3 regions of the Halomonas hibernica genome follow, and region 2 is predicted to be linked to each of the others. Evidence: predicted binding sites of a transcription regulator. Region 2 holds the regulator's gene; each other region holds the start of a gene.

Region 1 (4,221 bases), on a different contig from region 2:
GGTTGTTCAAGACTGACTTCCTTAAGCGCTGCCACCGCATTCTGAAAGCCGATGGCGTGATGGTGCAGCAGAGCGAATCACCGCTTTATCACAGTGGCTCGATTATTCGTGAGCTGCGTCATGACATGCGCGAAGCGGGCTTTGCCAGTGTCGCCACGCTGCCCTTCCCCCAGCCGGTTTATCCTTCCGGCTGGTGGAGCGTGACGCTTGCCGGTAAAGGCACCAACGTGGAAACCTTCCGCGAAGAGGCTGCCGCTAGTCACGAAATGCCGCTACAGTACTACACAGTGGATGCCCACCGGGGCGCCCTGGCGTTGCCACCGTTCATGCGTAAAGCGTTCAGCTGACGTTTATTTGAATAGCACGCCAGCAAGCGATGAGGCCGGGCACTGCTCGGCCTTTTTTGTGTCACCACGTTAAGGAACCAACAATGAAAACCCTTAAATGGATAAGCATTGGCGCGTGCGCCCTGGTCCCGACGGTTGCCTTGGGCACCACATTAGAAACCGTTCAATCCCGCGATAGCGTACGCTGCGGGGTGAACGCCGCCCAGCCCGGCTTCTCCTCACTGAACGATAACGATACATATCGCGGCCTGGATACCGATGTCTGCCGCGCGATTGCCGCGGCGGCATTAGGCGATGCCAGCAAGGTTGATTTCGTACCGCTCGATTCGGTGGAGCGTTTTACCGCCCTGCAGTCCGGCGAAGTGGATCTGCTCTCGCGCACGACGACCTGGACCTCTAGCCGCGATACCACCCAAGGTATGCACTTTACCGGGGTGAGCTATTACGATGGCCAAGCATTCATGGTCGCAAGCGACCTGGGCGTGCAAAGTGCCGAAAACCTGGACGGCGCGGCGGTGTGCACGCAGTCAGGCACGACCAGCGAGCTGAACCTTTCAGACTATTTCCGTGTTAACGACATGCACTATGACGCAGTGGTGTTTGATTCTCCCGAACAGTCGATTGCCGGTTTTGAAGCCGGGCGCTGCGACGTCCTAAGCTCCGATGCCTCACAGCTGTATGCCCAACGCATGCAGCTTGCCAACCCCGACATGGCGGTAGTGCTGCCCGAGATTATTTCCAAGGAACCGCTTGGGCCCGCCGTACGCCAGGGCGATGACCAGTGGTTCAATATCGTAAAATGGTCGCTGTTTGCCATGCTCAATGCTGAAGAACTGGGTGTCTCAAGCACCAATATTGATGAACACGCGGATTCCGATAATCCAGATATTGCCCGCCTGCTGGGCCAGGACGGCAATTTTGGTGAAGGCATGGGACTCGATGACGACTGGGCTTACCAAATCGTCAAACAGGTGGGTAACTACGCCGAAATGTATGATCACAACGTGGGCGTGGACTCTAACTTCAATATTACCCGTGGTTTAAATGCTCTGTGGCGCGATGGCGGCATTCAGTATGCCCCGCCTATCCGCTAGGGCTTACCGGTCAGCACTCTGCCATCAACCATCGGTTGTCGCACCAAAACAGCGCAGGCGGCAACCGTTTCTATTTTTTTGCACCTAAACTTTCGTAGAAGCAGAATCATTTTGCGTTGAAAAGCGCTGAATTTGGCGTTGTACCCACATTGGCATCTTCCTTGCTAGCTTTATATGTCATGCCTTCGCATGCATAACAATATTAATCGAGGAAGGGAATTACCATGTTGAACAAGAAACACTGGGTATTACTGGCCTCTGCAGGCGCCATCACACTGACAGGCGCCACTAACGCTAACGCAGCAACACTTGAAGAAACCATTGAACGTGGAGCCGTGCAGTGTGGCGTCAGCGACGGTTTGCCAGGCTTTTCGGCACCCGATGGTGATGGCAACTGGCAAGGGCTGGATGTCGATGTTTGCCGTGCGGTCGCCGCTGCCGTATTGGGTGATGCGGATGCCGTCAACTACATCTCTCTCAATGCCGTTGAGCGTTTCACTGCGCTGCAGTCTGGCGAAGTCGATTTGCTTTCTCGTAACACGACCTGGACCACCACGCGCGATACCACGCTGGGTCTGAACTTCGCAGGCGTCAACTTCTACGACGGTATCGGCTTCATGGTTAGCCGTGACCTGGGCATCAGCGGTGCTGATGAGCTGGATGGTGCGGCGATCTGTATCCAAACGGGCACCACCACCGAACTTAACGTGGCCGATTACTTCCGCGCCAACGATATGGAATTTGATCCTATCGTGTTTGATACCTCAGAGCAGACCGTGGGCGGCTTCCAGGCTGGCCGCTGCGACGTTCTAACCTCGGACACTTCTCAGCTGGCGGCGCTGCGCATTCAGTTAGATGACCCGGATGGCGCCGTCATTCTGCCCGATATCATTTCCAAGGAGCCGCTGGGCCCGGTGGTTCGCCAGGGCGATGACACTTGGTTCAACATCGTGAAATGGTCACTGTTTGCCATGCTCAATGCTGAAGAGTACGGCGTGACCAGTGAAAACGTAGAGGAAATGACCAGCTCCGAAAACCCCGACATCGCCCGCCTGCTTGGCCAGGACGGTAACTACGGTGAAGGCATGGGGCTTGACGCTGACTGGGCTTACAACATTATTAGCCAGGTCGGTAACTATGCCGAAAGCTTTGAGCGCAACGTTGGCATGGACTCACCGCTTGAGATTGAACGCGGTGCCAACGCGCTATGGAACCAGGGTGGTTTCCAGTACGCTCCGCCGATTCGCTAAGCATCTCGCTTGACCCGGCCCGTCGCGCTTAGCAGATGAGTGCCGACGGGCCATTTGATTGACCTTCCGTGTAGCGGAGACGCCACCCATGTCCGTAAGACCCAACACTCGCCCCGCTGGCCACAAGCCACCGTTTTGGCGAGACCGTGCCAAACGCGCACTTGTTTTTCAGCTGCTTTTAACGGCAGCCGTTGTCGTATTTTTGCTGTATATCGTCGGCAATACTCAGGACAACCTATCCGCCCGGGGTATCACCACCGGTTTTGGCTTTTTAAATAACACCGCAGGCTTTGGTATCGTACAAAGCCTGATCGACTACTCCTCTCAGGATACCTACGGCCGCACCTTTTTGGTGGGCTTGCTCAATACGCTATTGGTCGGCGCCTTGGGTGTGGTGGCCGCGACGCTGATTGGCTTTATTGTCGGCATTGCTCGCCTGTCGCCCAACTGGCTACTGGCACGCCTGGCCACCGCCTATATCGAAACTTTCCGCAATATCCCGTTACTGCTACAGATTTTTTTCTGGTACTTCGCCGTGCTGCGCACGCTACCCAGTGCAAGGGACAGCCTCTCGTTTGGCGAGGTTGTTTTTCTTAACGTGCGCGGTCTGTATCTGCCTGAGCCGCTTTTTGAGTCAGGCTTTGGGATGATCCCAGCGACCTTTATCGTCGCGATTATCGCCAGTATTGCACTGTGTGTGTGGAACAAGCGCCGCCAAGAGGCAACCGGTAAACGGATCCCTGCCGGGTGGATATCGCTGGTACTGATTCTGGGTCTGCCACTGCTGATTACGGTCGCCACCGGCGTACCGATCACCTGGGATGTTCCGGAGCTGCGCGGCTTTAACTTCCGCGGTGGCTTTACCGTGATTCCGGAATTTCTGGCGCTGTGGCTGGCGCTTTCCATCTATACCGCTGCGTTCATTGCTGAAATTGTCCGCTCGGGCATCCAGGCCATTTCCCACGGCCAGACCGAAGCCGCCCAGGCACTGAGCCTGCCGCGCAACCTGGTGTTGCGCCTGGTGGTCATTCCGCAGGCGCTGCGGGTCATTATCCCGCCACTCACCAGCCAGTACCTGAACCTGATCAAGAACTCCTCGCTTGCCACGGCCATCGGCTATCCCGACCTGGTCTCCGTGTTTGCGGGCACCACGCTGAATCAAACGGGGCAGGCCATTGAGGTGATCGCCATGACCATGGCGGTGTACCTGACGATCAGCCTGCTGGTTTCCATGTTCATGAACTGGTTCAACGCCCGCGTAGCGTTGGTTGAGCGCTAGGCGCCGGTGAGGATAGCTTTATGATTCATAACCAAACAATGATTGACCAGCGGCCTGCCCCCAGCAATACCCTGGGGCCCGTAGCCTGGCTGCGCACCAACCTGTTCAGCAGCCCACTCAATACGCTGTTTACGCTGGTGGGGCTGTACGTTCTGTACCTGCTTTTGGTGCCGACCATTCAGTGGGCGTTCATCAACGCCGACTGGGTAGGCACCACCCGGGATGACTGCTCGCGAGAGGGCGCCTGTTGG
Region 2 (4,221 bases):
GCTGCCCGCCGGTACAGCCAATAGCTACCGTCATATAGCTGCGCTGACTATTTTGGTAAGCAGGCAGCCAGCGCTCAAGCATTGCCTGAATATCATGGCTCATCTCTTCGACAATCGGGTAGCCGCGCAGAAACGCAATAATCGTGGCATCACGTCCTGTGTACTGGCGTAGCGTTGGGTCCCAATAAGGGTTGGGCAGGCAGCGTACATCAAAGACTAAATCTGCATCCATGGGTACGCCATGCTTGTAGCCGAACGACTCAAAGGTGAGTGTTAGCTGGTCCTTGCGCTGGTGGGCTACCTGGTCTGAAATGCGCCGACGCAGGTCGTGGACCGATAAGCGTGATGTATCAATCCGCAGGTCGGCCAAATCACGTATTTCGTTGAGCGTCTCTTCCTCTTTCTCTATTGCCTCTTCAAGCGTCATATCACTGTTGCGCGTTAACGGATGGCGTCGCCGTGTCGCAGAGTAGCGTTCAAGTAAAATACGTGAATCGGTGGTTAGATAGATAACCTGACAATCTATAGGCCGCGCGCGCAGCTCTTCAAGCAGTACGGGAAGACGCTCAAGCGCCGCTGGCAGGTTGCGGGCATCAATACTGACCGCTAGATGTGTGCGCTCACCCTCGTCACGGAGTTCGTCAACCAAAGAACCAAGCAACATGGCAGGGAGATTATCAATGGCGTAATAGCCAATATCTTCCAGCGCTTGTAAAGCGATTGACTTGCCAGAGCCAGAGCGGCCGCTAATAATCACCAGTTGCATAGTGGCTCTCTCTGATTGAACGTATAAAAGGGATAACGCATGAAAACGTGTTAGTCGTTATGGGCGATTATGGAGCGGCCTGTTCGCGAATCTTGCTCATCAGCAGGTCAAGCAAATCGCGCTGGCTGCTGGTTTTGCGTAATGCCTGGCGTGTGCTCGCATCATTCATAATGGTGGCCACTTGGCCCAAAAGCGACAAATGCGTGTCGTCAGCCTCTTCGGGAACAAGCAGCACAAAGACGAGGTCGACCGGGTCGCCATCAATAGCATCAAAATCAATAGGTTCTGATAATTTTAAAAAACCCGCAATAGGCGTAACGCAATGTGGGCTGCGCGCATGGGGGATGGCGACGCCGTTACCGATCCCCGTGCTGCCAAGGCGTTCCCGGCCGATCAGTCGGCTGAAAACTTCCTGACTATCCAGACTGGGTGTATTTTGAGCGATAAAGGTGCTGAAAAACTCCAGCACCCGCTTTTTGCTGCCCCCGGGCACGTCGTAAAGTACGCGCTCCGGGGGGAGGATGGTTTCCAACGTCATTGAATTAACGCACGCCAGCGCCTTGGGCGCGAGCTTGTGCTTTTTCCTTGTGCTTAACGAGTTGACGATCAATTTTGTCTGCTAAGGCGTCAATAGCGGCGTACATGTCGACATCTTCGGCGTCGGCATGTAGGTCGGCGCCTGCCGCATGAAGGGTGCACGCGGCATGTTGGCGCTCCTTCTCAATAGATAAGGTGACTTGTACCGTGGTGATGTGGTCGTAATGACGTTCGATGCGTTCAAGCTTTTCATTAACGTAGTCACGCAAGGCGTCAGTCAGTTCTACATGATGACCCGTGATATTTACTTGCATTGACGTGCTCCTTATCCATCGGACTGAATTTCGATTGTAACCCTTTTTACGGTGTTGCAAAGCCCCTGTCGCGAGTTTTGCCATTTCTCTTGTAACGACTAACGCAAACGACGACGTTCACTTGATGAGGGAATGCCCAGCGACTCACGATATTTCGCCACCGTACGGCGTGCCACTGTGATGCCGCCATCTCCCAGTAATGTCACCAAACGACTGTCCGAAAGAGGTTTGCCGGGAGGCTCATCTTGAATCAACTTTTTAAGCCGGGCGCGAATCGCGGTGCTTGAGTGGCTGTCTGCGCCATCCTGCCCGCTAATTTGGCTTGAGAAAAAGTACTTAAGTTCGAAGACGCCCCGTGGGGTATGGATATATTTTTGTGTGGTGACCCGAGAAATGGTTGATTCGTGCATCTCAACCGCCTCGGCAATATCGGCAAGAATCAACGGCTTCATCGCTTCTTCACCGTGCTCTAAAAAACCGATTTGGCGAGTGATAATCTCGCGTCCTACGCGTAGAAGCGTGTCGTTGCGGCTGGACAGGCTTTTGATTAGCCAGCGCGCTTCTTGCAAGTGCTCTTTTAAAAACTGGTTATCCTGACTCTTGTCTGCACGCTTGATTAAGCTGGCGTAGTCGGGCTGGATGCGCAGCCGGGGCAGGGCTTCAGGGTTAAGCTCCAGGTGCCAGCCTTCATGATCATGACGTACAACCAGGTCGGGCGTGATGTAGCTATCGTCGGTGGCGCCATAAGCACTGCCTGGGCGTGGGTCCAGGCTTCGGATCAGACCGATCACATCGTCTAGCTGCTCATCGTCCAGGCTTAGGCGGCGCTTTAATAGGCGCATGTCATTTTTGCCCAGCGCTTCTAGAAACTGACGAACCAATCGGCGCGCGGGAACCAGTAGGGGCGTGTCGTCGGGGAGCGTTGCTAGCTGAAGCATCAAACATTCACGCAAGTCACGGGCGAAGACGCCCGTTGGCTCGAACTGCTGTAAGCGCATCAGAATGGTCTCCAACTCTCGCTGGCTGAGACCTTCGATGCTCTGAGCACGTAACCCATCGCGGATATCGTTGAGCGGCTGCGTCAGGTAGCCATTGGCATCCAGTGCATCAATCAGGCTTTCGGCGATTAGCTGCTCACGAGCCGTAAAATCGGTCATCGCCAGCTGCCAAAGGAGATGCCCATGCAGGCTTTGTCCCGCGGCCTGGCGTTCAAAATCGGGGCCTTCGCTGCTGCCAGAGCTACCCATGTCCTGGTAAGTATCAGACCAGTCGCTATCGACAGAGAGTTCCTCGGGAATGCTTTCTGACCACTCCTCGCCGGGTGTTTCGACGGTCGCCTGCTCGCCGAACTCATCTTCCTGCTCCAGCATTGGGTTGGCATCCAGCGCCTGCTGAATTTCCTGACGTAGATCCAATGTCGATAGCTGTAGCAGTGCAATCGCTTGCTGCAGCTGAGGTGTCATGGTCAGCTGCGTACCGATACGCAATTGGAGAGAAGCTTTCATGACCATCTGAGAACCACTCGTTAATCGGAAAGCTTCACCCTAGTGCGAGTCATGTTGTTGTGCAAGTGCAATAAGCATGCCACTGATAAAATTTTTACTGCAGATCACTGTTTAGCGGTGAAATTAAATTTATAGGCGAAAATCAGCACCCAGGTAAACTTCCCTCACTTTTTGGTTATCAAGGATAGTCTGAGGACTACCGCCAGCAATGATATGGCCGTCACCGACAATATAGGCGATATCGCAAATATCCAGTGTTTCTCGGACGTTATGGTCAGTAATTAGCACGCCAATGTGGCGCTGTTTTAAGGCGCGAATAATGCTCTTGATTTCACCAACCGAGATGGGGTCGACACCTGCAAACGGCTCATCCAGCAAGATAAACGCGGGCTCTGTGGCCAAGGAGCGGGCAATTTCGACGCGCCGCCGCTCGCCGCCGGAAAGGCTCATGCCCAAGCTGTCACGGATGTGGGTAATATGAAAGTCGTCAAGCAGGGCCTCAAGCCGCTGCTCTCGTCCTGCCCTGTCCAGATCTTTGCGAGTTTCCAGAATCGCCATAATGTTATCCGCAACCGATAGCTTGCGAAAAATAGACGCTTCCTGGGGTAGATAGCCAATGCCGGCCATCGCGCGTTCGTGCATGGGAACGCGGGTTAAGTCTTGCTCGTCGATACGCACCGTACCCGCATCAGACTTCACCAGGCCCACAATCATATAAAATGATGTGGTTTTACCCGCGCCGTTAGGGCCAAGCAGGCCAACCACGCTGCCTTGAGCAATCTCTAGGCTAATGTCTTTAACCACGCGGCGGCGCTTATAGCTTTTTGCCAAGTGATTGGCGTAAAGAGTTTTTATGGGCGGTGCTTCCGCAATAGACATGGTTGGCTCCTATTGCGCTGGCTGAAGCGTCATACGAATACGCTGCGACTCGCTACCATTTACATCGGAGCGTGCCTGCACCACTTCGCGGTCAATGAAGTATTCCAAGCGGCCACCGGTAAACTGATCGCCCGCTTGGGTCAGTTCGGCCTGGTCAATAAGCTCTACACGCCGCTCTGCTACGTGATAAACCACGCGGCGTGCCCATCCTTCCATCGGC
Region 3 (4,221 bases), on a different contig from region 2:
TTGTCTAATAACACTTTTATCGATAGCTTACTGTTACATGCTTTAAGCCACGCCCATATCGGAGGCACAATGTCAGCCAAGACTCTCGCGCTAATTGAAGAACATGATGTTAAGTGGGTGGACCTGCGTTTCACCGATACTCGTGGTAAAGAGCAGCACGTTACCGTGCCTGCCCGCGATGTAGACGAAGAGTTCTTCGAAAATGGTCAAATGTTCGATGGCTCCTCAATCGAGGGCTGGAAAGGCATTAACGAATCCGACATGATCCTGCGCCCGGAAGATGGCACTGCTTTCCTCGACCCCTTCACCGAAGACGCTACTCTGATTTTGCGTTGCGATATCATTGAGCCAGCCACGATGCAGGGCTATGATCGTGACCCGCGTTCTATTGCTAAGCGCGCTGAGGCGTACCTGGAGTCCACAGGCCTGGGCGATACTGCTTTCTTCGGTCCGGAGCCTGAGTTCTTTATTTTTGACGAAGTACATTGGAAGTCTGATATTCAGGGTTCCATGTACAAGATTTCTTCCGACGAGGGCGCCTGGGCGACCAGTAATCAGGTAGAGGGCGGCAACCTGGGGCACCGTCCGCGCGTTAAAGGCGGTTACTTCCCGGTTCCTCCGGTCGACAGCTTCCACGATATCCGTGGCGCTATGTGTAACACCCTGGAAGCGATTGGTCAGACCGTTGAAGTTCACCACCACGAAGTGGCGAATGCGGGGCAGAACGAGATCGGCGTTAAATTCAATACGCTGGTGAAGAAGGCGGACGAAGTTCAGGAAATGAAGTACGTGATCCACAACGTGGCCCACGCGTACGGCAAAACCGCGACCTTCATGCCCAAGCCGCTGGTTGGCGACAACGGTTCTGGTATGCATATTCACCAGTCGTTCTGGAAAGATGGTCAGAACCAGTTTGCCGGTGATGAATACGCAGGCCTGTCGGAAATGGCGCTGTATTACATCGGCGGTGTGATCAAGCACGCACGCGCTCTGAACGCCTTCACCAACGCCTCTACCAACTCGTACAAGCGTTTGGTGCCGGGGTTTGAAGCGCCGGTTATGCTGGCTTACAGCGCCCGTAACCGTTCCGCCTCTATCCGGATTCCCTATACGGTCAGCCCCAAAGGCAAGCGCGTTGAAACCCGCTTCCCTGACCCGACCGCTAACCCGTACCTGTCGTTTGCTGCCCTGCTAATGGCAGGTATCGACGGCATCAAGAACAAGATTCATCCTGGCGATGCCATGGACAAGAACCTGTACGACCTGCCGCCAGAAGAAGGCAAGTTGGTACCGACCGTTGCCAACAGCCTGGACCAGGCTCTGGAAGCGCTCGACGCTGACCGTGCGTTCCTGACCGAAGGTGGCGTGTTCACCGACGATATGATTGATGCCTATATCGAACTCAAGATGGAAGAAGTGGAGCGTATTCGCATGACCACGCACCCTATCGAATTTGATATGTACTACAGCTGCTAATCGCGTTTTGACGCGATAGCCCTAAAACCCCGCTTCGGCGGGGTTTTTTATTGCACTTAACCAGTGAGAGGGTGCGCCTTAACGGTACTCCATGCACTAAAATAGTGCATGTGGTGGATCGCACCATGGCAGGTTGCGCGCTTAACGCTCGTTGAATCAAGGCTTGGCGCCCATAAGGCGTGCATGCTGATGAAAGGGGCCAACCTGGCGTGCTTTTTGCAGTTTCTCTTGCGTATTGAACGTTTTTATCAGCGACATTCAGGACACTTCATGTATCAGCGTTTACTAGAACATCTCTCCATGGCAGTGCTGCTGCTGGACGGTGAGCTCCGCGTACGCTGGATGAACCCTGCCGCCGAAGCGCTGTTGGCAGTAAGCTTTAGCCGTGTGCAGGGGAGCAGCCAGGATACCCTGCTGGGCGGTGATGAAAGTATTGACCAGGTGTTGGCCAAGGCGCGGGATGCCTTTCATCCCTACACCCAGCGCGAGGCGCGCATTACCCCGGTTAACGGTGAAGCGCTGACGGTGGATTACACCGTGACGCCCCTGTCGGCAGACGAGCTTCTGCTGGAAGTAGAGCCTCGTGACCGCTTGATGCAAATTTCCCGCGAGGAAGCGCTAACCACGCGCCAGGAAACCATCAAAGTGCTAGCCCGAGGCTTGGCCCATGAAGTGAAAAATCCGCTGGGCGGCATCCGCGGGGCGGCTCAGCTATTAGAGCGTGACCTGGATAAGCCTGAATTGCGTGAGTTTACCCATATCATCGTGGAGGAGGTTGACCGCTTGCGTGATCTGGTGGATTCGATGCTTGGCCCGAATCGCATTGTTAAGCACGCGCCGGTGAACATCCACAAAGTGCTGGAGCGGGTAAGAACGCTGCTGGTGGCTGAACATCCGAATATCACCATCCACCGCGATTACGACCCTAGCCTGCCGGACCTTTCCGGGGATGAGGCGCAGATGATCCAGGCCGTGCTTAACGTGGCCAGGAACGCCGTGCAGGCCATGAGCGATGCCGAGACCCCTGTGCCCGAATTGATGCTGCGCACCCGTGCCCGGCGTCAGTTCACCCTGGGTGCTGAGCGCCACCGGTTAGTGAGCGAGGTGGGTGTGATCGATAACGGCCCTGGTATCCCGGAAGGACTTAAAGAGACGCTCTTCTACCCGATGGTGTCAGGGCGTGCTGAAGGCAGCGGATTGGGGTTGTCCATCGCTCAGTCGATCCTGCATCAGCATCAAGGGTTGATTGAATGTGACTCACGTCCCGGGCACACCGAGTTCCGCTTACTGATTCCATTGGTTATTAATTGTACCGGAGAAGCATCATGATAGAGGCGACACGTAACGAGGTTGCACGGGTGGTCGTTGTGGATGACGATCGCGCTATCCGCTGGGTGCTTGAACGTGCATTGGCACAGCCGGATCTTGATGTAGAGTGCATAGAACGCGCCGATACCGTACTGGAACGACTGCTGACAACCCCACCGGATGTGCTGGTGACTGACATTCGCATGCCGGGCATTGATGGGCTGGATCTTATGTCGCACATCCGTGAGGCGCACCCGGATTTGCCGGTCATCATCATGACCGCTCATTCGGATCTCGACAGCGCAGTGGCCTCTTATCAAGGCGGTGCGTTTGAGTACCTGCCCAAGCCGTTTGATGTGGATGAAGCGCTGGCGCTTGTGCGCCGGGCGGTGGCTCATGCGCGCGAGCGCCAACGGCCGATCAGCGTTCCCGAAGGTTTGAACGCAGAAATCATTGGTGAAGCGCCGGCCATGCAGGAGGTGTTTCGGGCCATTGGGCGACTCTCTCATTCGCATATTACTGTGCTCATCAATGGCGAGTCGGGCACCGGTAAAGAGCGTGTAGCCCAGGCACTCCACCAGCACAGCCCTCGGGCGGGCAAGCCGTTTATTGCCCTGAACATGGCGGCCATCCCGCGTGATCTGATTGAGTCTGAACTGTTTGGCCACGAGAAAGGTGCGTTTACCGGGGCCGCTGCCCAGCGCCAGGGGCGCTTTGAGCAGGCCAACGGCGGCACGCTGTTTCTGGATGAGATCGGCGATATGCCGGCTGAAACCCAAACTCGCTTGCTGCGCGTATTGGCCGACGGTGAGTTCTACCGAGTGGGCGGGCACACCCCGGTCAAGGTTGACGTGCGGATTATCGCCGCGACGCACCAGAACCTTGAGTCGCTGGTGGATGACGGGCGCTTTCGTGAGGACCTTTTCCATCGCCTGAACGTTATCCGCATTCACTTGCCGCGCCTTGCCGAACGCCGTGAGGATATCCCACGCCTCACACGGCATTTTCTTGCTGAAGCCGCCAAAGAACTTGCCACCGACATCAAGGTACTCACGGCCGAAACCGAGGAGCACCTGACGCGCCTGGCGTGGCCGGGTAACGTGCGCCAACTGGAAAATATCTGTCGCTGGTTAACGGTAATGGCGTCTGGGCGTGAAATTCTGGTGGAGGATTTACCGCCAGAGCTACGCTCCCCCCAGGCAACTGAAAGCGGCGGTCATGGCGAATGGCGCAGCGCCTTTCGGGAATGGGCCGACCGTGCTCTGGCCGAAGGGCATACACATCTGTTGGAAGAGGCCGTACCCGACGTTGAGAAAATTCTGATTGAGACGGCGTTAAAACATACCGGTGGGCGTAAAGGAGAAGCAGCGGAATTGTTAGGCTGGGGGCGCAATACACTAACGCGTAAATTAAAGACGTTGCTACCCGCCCTGGCAG

What was found. Region 2 encodes sigma-54, which starts transcription at its own class of promoters, with help from an activator protein. Its sites were predicted from a motif close to TGGCACNNNNNTTGCTNT; they were not measured.
Region 1: FKN99_RS05160 (amino acid ABC transporter substrate-binding protein) is a predicted target of sigma-54. The motif match lies at 1,592-1,609, and genes of this name have one in related genera.
Region 3: glnL (nitrogen regulation protein NR(II)) is a predicted target of sigma-54. The motif match lies at 1,682-1,699, and genes of this name have one in related genera.

What each region holds. Positions count from the first base shown of each region.
Region 1 is NZ_VIFN01000002.1:174,896-179,116, reverse strand. It holds gene speE (polyamine aminopropyltransferase) at 1-347, shown strand, start outside; gene FKN99_RS05165 (amino acid ABC transporter substrate-binding protein) at 431-1,441, shown strand; gene FKN99_RS05160 (amino acid ABC transporter substrate-binding protein) at 1,666-2,691, shown strand; gene FKN99_RS05155 (amino acid ABC transporter permease) at 2,780-3,970, shown strand; gene FKN99_RS05150 (amino acid ABC transporter permease) at 3,991-4,221, shown strand, end outside.
Region 2 is NZ_VIFN01000001.1:404,798-409,018, forward strand. It holds gene rapZ (RNase adapter RapZ) at 1-766, opposite strand, end outside; gene FKN99_RS01875 (PTS sugar transporter subunit IIA) at 834-1,304, opposite strand; gene hpf (ribosome hibernation-promoting factor, HPF/YfiA family) at 1,309-1,617, opposite strand; gene FKN99_RS01885 (RNA polymerase factor sigma-54) at 1,716-3,128, opposite strand; gene lptB (LPS export ABC transporter ATP-binding protein) at 3,252-4,001, opposite strand; gene lptA (lipopolysaccharide transport periplasmic protein LptA) at 4,011-4,221, opposite strand, start outside.
Region 3 is NZ_VIFN01000005.1:150,264-154,484, reverse strand. It holds gene glnA (glutamate--ammonia ligase) at 70-1,476, shown strand; gene glnL (nitrogen regulation protein NR(II)) at 1,747-2,805, shown strand; gene ntrC (nitrogen regulation protein NR(I)) at 2,802-4,221, shown strand, end outside.